3 regions of the Methylovorus sp. SPW-M1 genome follow, and region 3 is predicted to be linked to each of the others. Evidence: riboswitches for the same ligand, from Rfam matches in the RefSeq annotation. Region 3 holds a riboswitch; each other region holds the start of a gene.
What was found. Region 3 has a riboswitch for cobalamin ahead of ACWWD9_RS13585 (TonB-dependent receptor). Riboswitches for the same ligand answer to the same signal wherever they lie in the genome.
Positions count from the first base shown of each region.

Region 1: another riboswitch for cobalamin. It lies ahead of ACWWD9_RS08665 (ribonucleoside-diphosphate reductase subunit alpha); the one in region 3 lies ahead of ACWWD9_RS13585 (TonB-dependent receptor).
Region 2: another riboswitch for cobalamin. It lies ahead of ACWWD9_RS04365 (TonB-dependent receptor); the one in region 3 lies ahead of ACWWD9_RS13585 (TonB-dependent receptor).

Region 1 covers NZ_CM132626.1:1,843,078-1,846,354, reverse strand. The annotation lists gene metE (5-methyltetrahydropteroyltriglutamate--homocysteine S-methyltransferase) at 1-127, shown strand, start outside; gene ACWWD9_RS08670 (EamA family transporter) at 216-1,088, opposite strand; cobalamin riboswitch at 1,302-1,558, shown strand; gene ACWWD9_RS08665 (ribonucleoside-diphosphate reductase subunit alpha) at 1,703-3,277, shown strand, end outside.
Region 2 covers NZ_CM132626.1:927,437-930,713, reverse strand. The annotation lists gene ACWWD9_RS04375 (patatin-like phospholipase family protein) at 1-783, shown strand, start outside; gene ACWWD9_RS04370 (hypothetical protein) at 815-1,303, opposite strand; cobalamin riboswitch at 1,495-1,690, shown strand; gene ACWWD9_RS04365 (TonB-dependent receptor) at 1,807-3,277, shown strand, end outside.
Region 3 covers NZ_CM132626.1:2,849,709-2,852,985, reverse strand. The annotation lists gene ACWWD9_RS13585 (TonB-dependent receptor) at 1-1,206, opposite strand, end outside; cobalamin riboswitch at 1,357-1,572, opposite strand; gene ACWWD9_RS13580 (hypothetical protein) at 1,659-1,889, shown strand; gene ACWWD9_RS13575 (cell division protein ZapA) at 1,886-2,191, shown strand; gene ACWWD9_RS13570 (DUF2237 family protein) at 2,484-2,843, opposite strand; gene ACWWD9_RS13565 (EVE domain-containing protein) at 2,983-3,277, shown strand, end outside.

The sequences.
Region 1 (3,277 bases), 1.0 Mb from region 3:
CTTGTGGGTGAATCCGGATTGCGGCCTTAAAACCCGCGGCTGGCCGGAAACCATTGCCGCCCTGCAACACATGGTCGCCGCGGCACGTCAGCTCCGCCACGAGAAGCTCAATCACAAGGCGGCGTGATCTCGGGATTATCGCTCGTGTAACCCTTGCCAGCGGCCCACGTATCAATGCATGCGTGGGCCGTTGGCATTTTTAATGCCCGGCTTGGTCAGGCGCTAATCACCAGCAGGCTACCCAGCATCATGACGATGGCGGCGATCAGCTTGCGCAGAATGTCTTTTTCCTTGAACACCTGATAGCCCACCAGCACCTGCAACACCATGCTCATCTGAAACAGCGCCAGCGTGTACGCCACCAGCATGTGCGACAGCAGCACCAGCGTGCAGTACTGCATGATGAAAATCATGACGCCTATGCTGGCAATCGTGGGCAAATGCGACAGCGAGGTTTTGGTGCTTTCTTTAACACTGGCGGGTATAAACAGCAGATTCGCCAGCATCACCAGCGGCAAGCCCAGCAGCGACCAGAACACCAGCGTGGCCAGCGGCCCGCCATCCGTCACCGCGTTTTTCAGGAACAGCGTGCCGATGGAAAACAGCAATATGGACAGAAAACGCGCCTGCACGCCGCGCTCCTTCAGCAACAGCAGCATGCGGTTGGCCTCGCGCTGACCGTTGGCAGGCATCAGAAAGAAACTGCCCACCACAATGATGGCCACGCCTGCAAAGCCCTGCAGGGTAGGCACCTCGCCCAGAAACACAATGGCGAGCAGCATGGAAATCACCACCTTGTAAGCATTCAGCGGCCCAAACACCGACAGATCGGTTTTGGCGAGCGACATCACCATGAACATCCAGCCACCCACATCCAGCACGGCTGCCAGCAAGACATTCACCCAGAACGCCTGCGGCAGAGCGACGGCATGCACCACAGGCACCAACGGCAGCGCCAGCACGCTCAGCACCACATAGCTGGTCGCCACCATGAAGAAGGGGTGCAGCGGATGCTGCGACAGTTTTTTCTGATAGACATTGGCGAGGATGGAAAACACCAGCCTGCCAAATACGAACGCGATTTCCACGAACAACAACTTTCTTTTTTTGGGGGATGAAATGCCGGGGAGGGCAACAACCGACATTATGCGGGCGGATGTCATGCGATTGAAATATTTGTCGCCCGGGCCTGCGCCATCAGGCGTTTTAGCTTGCGGCGATAGCTTGATTCCGCACAGAGTACATAGGGCGTTATGCCCATATTTTGTATTTCCCTGTTGACGATACCACTCCCTATTGTGTTACATTGCCAGCACTACGGTCCTCAAGGTTTGATTCAAACCGCGAGTTAAAAGGGAATCCGGTGCGTGTGTCTGCAGAATATTTCTCGCCGATATGCAACGCCGGGGCTGCCCCCGCAACTGTAACCAGCCATCGGGCTGACGTCATGTCAGTCTGGTAGCGCAAGGCATCTGAAGCCACTGAACCTGCCGGGGTTCGGGAAGGCGCCAAGCGTAAGGCCGGGAGCCAGGAGACCTGCCGTGGATTTTTTCAACGCGTTTGAGGCGGGGTGTCCTCGGCAGATGGAAGGTTTGCGCCTTCTCCCTTGCTGGTCCTGGTGGTGGATGTACAGCGGCAATGCAATGTCATTGCGCCTGCGTACGTCGGTTGCCGACTCCCGCTCCTGATAGGAGCCAAGTAGATGGATGATATCAATACCGCGCAGCCGGTTTTAAATGCTGCACTCCCCAGTTTGCAAGTCATACGCCGTGATGGCGCGGCCGTGCCGTTTGCCGCCGACAAGATTTCCATTGCGCTGACCAAGGCATTTTTGGCGGTGGCGGGCGAGCACTCGACTATTTCCAGCCATATGCGCACCGAGGTGCAGGCGCTGACCGATACCGTGGTGGCTGCCCTGGTGCGCCGCAAGCCAGCCGGTGGCTCCATCCACATTGAAGACATACAGGATCAGGTAGAGCTGGCGCTGATGCGCTCCGGCGAGCATGACGTGGCACGCGCCTATGTGCTGTACCGCGAGAAGCGCGCCGCCGAGCGCGCCGCCCAGCAAGCGCCTGCGCCCACACTGCATGTGCTGCAGGATGGCAAGCGCGTGCCGCTGGATCAGCAGTTGCTGCTCAGCATGGTGACCGAGGCCTGCGTGAATCTGGGTGATGCCGTGCAGCCCACCGTGATTGTGGAGCAGGCCATGCGTGACCTGTACGACGGCATGCCGTTTGACGAAGTGCGCCGCGCGCTGATTCTCTCCGCACGCAGCCTGATCGAGCGCGAGCCTGCCTATAACTACGTCACCGCCCGTTTGCAGCTGGACCTGGTGCGTGCCGAGGTGCTGGGCGAAGCCGTGAGCCATACCGCCATGGCGCAGCGCTATGCCGAATATTTTCCGCAATACATCAAGACCGGCATTGCCGCCGAATTGCTGGATGAACGCCTGGCGCAGTTTGATCTCAGCCGTCTTGCCAGCGTACTGGTGGCCGACCGCGATCTGCAGTTTGGCTACCTGGGTTTGCAGACGCTGTATGACCGCTACTTTTTGCATATTGAAGAGCGCCGCATTGAGCTGCCGCAGGTGTTTTTCATGCGCGTGGCCATGGGCCTGGCGATCAACGAGATTGACCGCGAAAGCCGCGCCATCGAGTTTTACCATGTGCTGTCCAGCTTTGATTTCATGAGCTCCACCCCAACCTTGTTTAACAGCGGCACGCGCCATTCGCAGCTGTCGTCGTGCTACCTCACCACCGTGAGCGATGATCTGGATGGCATTTACCAGGCGATCAAGGAAAACGCGCTGCTGCAAAAATTTGCCGGTGGCCTGGGCAACGACTGGACGCCAGTGCGGGCGCTGGGCTCGCGCATCAAGGGCACCAATGGCAAAAGCCAGGGCGTGATTCCTTTCCTGAAAGTCGTCAACGATACCGCCGTGGCGGTGAATCAGGGCGGCAAGCGCAAGGGCGCGGTGTGTGGCTATCTGGAAAGCTGGCATCTGGACCTGGAGGAGTTTCTGGACCTGCGCAAGAACACCGGCGACGACCGCCGCCGCACGCACGACATGAACACCGCCAACTGGATTCCTGACCTCTTTATGCAGCGCGTGCAGGCCAATGCGGACTGGACGCTGTTCTCACCATCCGATGTGCCGGATCTGCATGATCTGTATGGCAAGGCTTTCGAGACGGCCTATACCAACTACGAGCGCCGCGCCGACCATGGCGAGATCAAGCTCTTCAAGCGCGTGCCCGCCGTGCAGCTGTGGCGCAAG
Region 2 (3,277 bases), 1.0 Mb from region 3:
TGCGCCAGAAAAGATGCCTCGGGCAAAGCCAGATATGCGGCGAAAGACCTGGTGAATATCTATGAAACCCGCGGCAAGGAGATCTTCTCGCGTTCGCTGTGGAAAGGCGTGTCCTCCATAGGCGGGATTGCCGATGAGCTTTACTCCGCCGATGGCATTGAGCAGGTGCTGCAGGAGTATTTTGAAGATGACGCGCTGCAGGACTGCCTGACCAACACCCTGATCACCAGCTATGACCTGCAAAACCGCGAGCCTATCTTTTTCAAGAGCTGGAAAGACGAACACAAACCGCTGCTGCTTAAGCACGTGGCGCGTGCCACATCAGCCGCGCCTACCTATTTTGAACCGACTCAGATCGAGGTGGCGGGCTCGCTGAAAACTCTGGTGGATGGTGGCGTATTTATCAATTCGCCCTCGGTATCGGCCTATGCCGAAGCCAAACGCATTTTCCCGGATGAAACCGAGTTTCTGCTGGTCTCGCTAGGCACTGGCGAGCTGATCAGGCCGATTACCTTTGATGAGGCGAAAGACTGGGGCAAGGCTGGCTGGGTGCTACCGCTGTTGAGTTGCATGTTTGATGGAGTGGCCGATGCCGCCAATTATCAGATGCAGATGATACTGGGCGACCATTACTACCGGCTGCAAACGGAATTGAGCATCGCCTCGGATGACATGGATAACGCCACCAAGGGCAATATTGAAAACCTGAAAGCGGAAGCTAAAAAACTGATCAAAGCCAACAAGGCCACGCTGGAGAAGATCTATCAGGCGCTGGCGCGCTAAGCGCTGCCATCGTCACCATGCAATATCCCGGCTAACTGCACAAGCGGGACAGAGAATCAAAATCAAAAGCCTGCCCGCTGATGCTCTTCTGAAATACATCCTGCTGCTGAATCCGCTGCGGGGTGTTGAAAGTCGCGCTATTCAGCTTGTCGATAAAGCCATCGTCCACCAGCATGGCACAAGCCAGGCTGCGGGAGTATTCCGACTTCAACACGGACAGCATCTGGGCATGCTCAAAATCAAACTCCACGATCTTTTGCAGCGATTTCGCATAGGTCGTTCTGACCGAAACCACCTGCGGCAAGCTGGAGGATTGCGCAATCAGCGGCTCAATATCATCGCGTATGCCATCCCGGTTTTTGTCTGGCCCCGAGAGTGGGCTGGTCTTGACCTCAGTATGCAACAAGGCAGCCGCCCAGCCGGGCAGTTTGTCGCAGGCCGATAGCGTCAACAGGAGTCCGGCAGCGCCAAATAGCGGCACCAGCCGGGCAAGCTTCGCGGATATAAACAGAAGGTTCATGCGCCCAATAATTAAGAGAGTTTCACGAGCTGAAAGGCCTCATGCAGCCAGATCAAGACTTATGCAGAAAGTATACAGCCCATGCAAAATCCGTCGATCCAGGGGTGACAGAATTGTCACCTTCTCCTGCCAAAGGCCCACTGCGCGCACCTCTTAACATTTCTTAATACTTATTCAAGCTTCCCCTTTATAATCTATGCACACTGCCAGGTGCCTGCCCTCTCGCTCGAGGGGAAAGGTGAAACGGGAAACAGGTGAAATGCCTGTGCTGCCCCCGCAACGGTAAGCGAGTATGGATGTGCCATCGACGCCACTGGGCCTTGTGCCTGGGAAGGCGGTGCATCAAGCCTCGCGAGCCCGGAGACCGGCCTGCCAGTCACGAAGGAACTACCGCGGGGCGCGGTGTTTGGGCAAGGCTGGTCAGCCATCTCATACTCTGGCTCTGTGGTTTTTCCATGATGAATCGGCATGCGGGGTCGCATGCGAACATTTAGGAAACGCCCATGAAACGTACTGCCATGGCGAGCCTGACCGGCTTGCTTTTTTCTTTGTCCGCTTACGCTGAAGATATTCAGCCGCTGGAAGAAGTCGAAGTATCCGCACAAAGCCTCAAACCCGAATCCCGCCTCAAACAGCCACTTTCCACCGGCAGCCGCCTCGGCCTGACGCCATTTGAAACGCCCGCCAGCATTGAGGCCGTGGATGCCGACACCATACGCCGCCGCGGCGATACCAGTATCCGTGAAGCCATATCACGCAGCACCGGTATCAGCGACATCAGCAATCTCGGCGTGGGCAATGCCTATTCAGCGCGCGGCTTTAGTGGCAATGATTCCATCGGTCAGGCAGAAGATGGCGTACGGCTCTTGACCGCCGCCAGCACGATCACGTTTCCCTCCGACACCTGGGGCTATGAACGCATCGAGGTGCTGCGCGGGCCAGCTTCGGTGTTGTTTGGCACCGGCACCGTAGGTGGCATCATCAACAGCATACGCAAGGCGCCGAGCCGGGATGCTTCATTTGAAGCACTGACCGGCTGGGGCAGCCGCGGCGAATACCGCGCTGGCGTGGGAGGCACCGGGGCCGTGGGCGAGATAGGCGCATTCCGCATTGATGCCTCCGCCACCGGCGGCAATGGCTATGTGGACCGTGGCGAGCATCAGAGCCGCAAGCTCATGAGCGGCCTGCAACTGGTGCCCAGCGATCATCTGCGCGTCGATTTCACCTTTGATCATAGCGAAGACTCCCCGACCACATACACCGGCATCCCTTTGCGCGATGGCCGCATCGACAGCAGCCTGCGCAAGCAGAATTACAACGTGCAAGACAGTGCCATGGATTTTGCCGATGACCGCCTGCGCGCCAAGGTGGAATGGGATATTTCAGATAGCCTGAAACTCACCAACATCAGCTACTGGTTTAACAGCCGCCGCCACTGGCGCAACCTGGAATACTATGCTCTCGATAGTGCCAGCAATACCGTAACGCGATCTGGCTATACCGAGATCAAACACCAGCTCAAGCAGCTGGGCAACCGCCTTGAACTGGCCAGCGTGGCCGATGCCTTCGGCCACAAGAACCGCTGGGTCATGGGCTGGGAAACCACGCGCGTGGATCTGCGTTATATCGACAACTTTTATGATGGCACGGATGGAAGTAACACCGTGCCGGCCAAGGGTTTTGCGCCGGGTTACTACTCCGATGCCGCGCTGGACCCGACCATCCCCGAATTCAAGGCACGCACCTTGCAAAACGCGCTGTTTGTGGAAGATGCGCTGGACCTGACCGAGCAGCTGAAGCTCACCGCAGGCTTGCGCCAGGACTGGATCAATGTCGATCATCAGAACTTGATCACCGGCGCTTCGTTCGACAAGGATTACTCGCCCTTTTCCTATCGCCTGGGCACGGTGTTCACCGCTACTCCTGGCCTGGCCGTGTATGGGCAATACAGCCAGGGCTCGGACCCGGTATCAT
Region 3 (3,277 bases):
ATCCCAAGCGTTCAAAAGCTGGCTGTCCTCCAGCTTGGTTCCCGGTTCTTTATATTCGTATTTTACTTGTTCACGGCGGGCGCCTGCTGAAAAAGTCCAGTCATTGATTCGCCATTCAGTCTGTAAAAACGCAGCTAAGTTGTCTTTGTCAGTTGAATTGTTTCCAAAGGTAGATTTTGTAATTCTGTTGCCTTGAAATTGTTGTAACCCACTCACTATGCTGAATAAGGGAGTTTGGTAAGTGATTGCCATGTCATTCGAGCGATAGTCATAATTGCCTGAGAAGCTAAAGAAGTCAGAGAGTTTGTCTTCCTGTATATGGTTTGCGGTGAATTTCCAATTCTCTGTAAGTTGGTAATCAATGCCGATACGCCAAGTATCGGAGTCCAGTGCTTGATGGGTGTAGGGTCTGCTGCCGCCGCTTTGGCGCGGATCAGCATTGAACTGTTCACGTGTAAGAGAGTTGTTATAGCGAATATCGTTGCGCGAACTGGTACCTTCAAAATTCAGACGAAGGCCATCAATGGGTTTAATCGCAAGCTTGATGTTTTGTGAGGTACCCGAGAATTTATCTTTATTGCCATTGATATCTTTTTTGCTGAAGCCATCATTGCTGTCATCAGTAGCTGTTGCAGACAGATCAAAATATTGCTCGGAAATGCCTGCTGCGACCGTGCCAGTTTTGCTTCCAAAATTTCCGGCAGATACGGTTGCTGACACTCCAGTACGGTTTTTTGTATAAATCTGGATAGTCCCTGCCATGGCGCCATCACCGTAAATAACCGAGCCGCTACCTTTGGTAATTTCAATACGATCAATATTGCTTAACGGTATGGCACCCAACATCGCGGGGTTCATGTCTATGCCATTCAGGCGTTGCCCATCAACAGTGACGACAATATTTTGATATCCATTTTCACTGCCGTATCCGCGCATATCAATGGCAGGCGTTATTTTGTTGCCAAAGTTAGAGAGCGTGGTCACCGAGGTGTGTTGAGCCAGATAATCATACAAGCTTGTAGCCCCAGAGTTTGAAATCATCTGCTGCGTATGGATCTCTGATGAATAGGTGGTTTCAGTATCTTTACGTTCCAGTTTGTTTGCGGTCACCAGTACGGTTCCGAATTCAAGACTGTCTTGAGCTTCCGCATGGACGCCCGTCGTAAACAGCAAGCCTATCGTACTTGCCAGTATGGTTTTGTTCATGAATACCCCTTTGTGTGCATGCGACCCCGCATGCGAGAAATAAAAAGGGAATACCGTGAGGGAAGCTGTTGAATCTATCCGGAACGAAGGCGCAATATGAAATTAAGTTACGTGCGATTCGCTGCGAAAACCGTCACCCCGCGGTATTGCCTGCTTGTGAGCTATCGGGCCGGTCTCCGGGCTTATACGTTTTGTTCATTCGCCTTCCCATGCATATGCACAGTGGCTTGTTGAATGAACCGCACGTAATTACCGTTGCGGGGGCAGCACAGGAATAGTTGCTCGATTAATCGTCAACGCACCTGTTTCCCAGTTTCACCCGGTTTGCAGAGCAGCAAATCGGGCACCAGATAACGTGCATAGGATTATACGTGATGCAAAAAATTTCACCAAAGTGAGATTAAAACTTAACGTGTTGTAATACTTTCAAAAATGCTCGTTAGCAGTTGACCATGCAAGCTTTTTACAATTATAGTGCCGATATGGAATCCGATCTGAAAGCCCTCGAAGACAAGGTAGGTGAGCTGGTGCAGCTTTACCATGCCGTGCGTTCGGAGAATCTGCAATTGCGTCAGGAGCTTGCCCAAAGCCGTGATGAATCTCGCCTTTTGAAAGAGCAAATGTCCAAGGCCGGCAGCCGGATCGAGGCTCTGTTAAGCCAATTGCCAGAAGGTAGCCTATGAGCGAAGTGCGTGCAGTTGATGTCAACATCATGGGGCGGGAGTTCAAGGTTTCCTGTACGGATGATGAGCGTGAAGGATTGATTTCAGCCGTCACGTATCTTGATCGCAAGATGCGTGAAATTCGCGATACCGGCAAGGTGATTGGCATTGAACGTATTGCGGTGATGGCTGCCCTCAACATGGCGCATGAGCTTTTGACTACCCGTAGCGGCGGCTTTGACATCGGGGATTTGAAGCGTAGAATGATGTCCATGCAGGAACAGATTGACGAGGCGATTGCCGAGCAAAACAAGTTGTTCTGATCAAAAATTTTCTTTTGCCATGTCTGTCATGGCGCCAGTTTGTTCCCTGCGGTATTGTTTAGGTCATAAATTCCTTGAACTAGTCTTTGGCATCGGTTTCGGTGTGTTGATTCACTGTTGAGCGCGCTCCTAATGTGGGTGTACCTGATGTGTTCCACGCTGTTACCACTTGAACCTTTTGGTTCAGGATGCTGGCCTGGGTGATGCTTGCGGGGAACTCCCACATTGCAAAAAGCACGTGATTCCAATGGAACCCCGTGCTTTTTTTATGGCGATGTCCTGATGATTTGGGTTATCGCAGTTCGTGGTATTTCAAATCTCCCAGACTCACAATCTCCAGCGCACGCTCGTGCGTGGCTTCCAGGATCACCGGCGGCGCAAACCCTGCCTCTGCAGCTTCATGCCAGCGGGCGGCGCACAAACACCAGCGGTCACCGGGTTTCAAGCCTTCAAATCCATATTCAGGTCGTGGCGTACTAAGGTCATTTCCCCGGGATTGGGAAAATGCCAGAAACTCTTCAGTGACTTGCGCGCAGACGGTGTGACTGCCTGTGTCTTCGGGGCCGGTTTCGCAGCAGCCGTTACGGGTGAAGCCGGTCAATGGTTGAGTGCTGCAGGATTGCAGCGGGGTACCTAACACGTTTTTTGCCATGGTGCAGTTCCTGTATCAGTGCTTGGTGTGGGTATACTCCTCGATCTTGAAATGCAGAACCGAGAAGCTGGTTGGGCTTTGACGTTACGCCATTGAGTTGGATTATCATACGTAAAACTGAACGTCATAGAGAAGAAAAATGCGATATTGGTTAATGAAGTCTGAGCCCGGCGATGTGTCGATTGATGATCTTGCCGGTTTTCCCAATCAAACGGTGGACTGGTATGGTGTCCGCAATTATCAGGCACGCAATTTCATGCGTGACCAGATGAAGGTCGGCGATGGCGTGCTGTTTTACCATTCCAACTGTGCCGAGCCTGGCATTGTCGGCATCGCCGAAGTGAGCCGGCTGGCCTATCCTGACCGGTTGCAGTTTGTTGAGGGGCATAAATATTATGACCCCAAGGCAACGCCAGAAAATCCCCGCTGGTTCA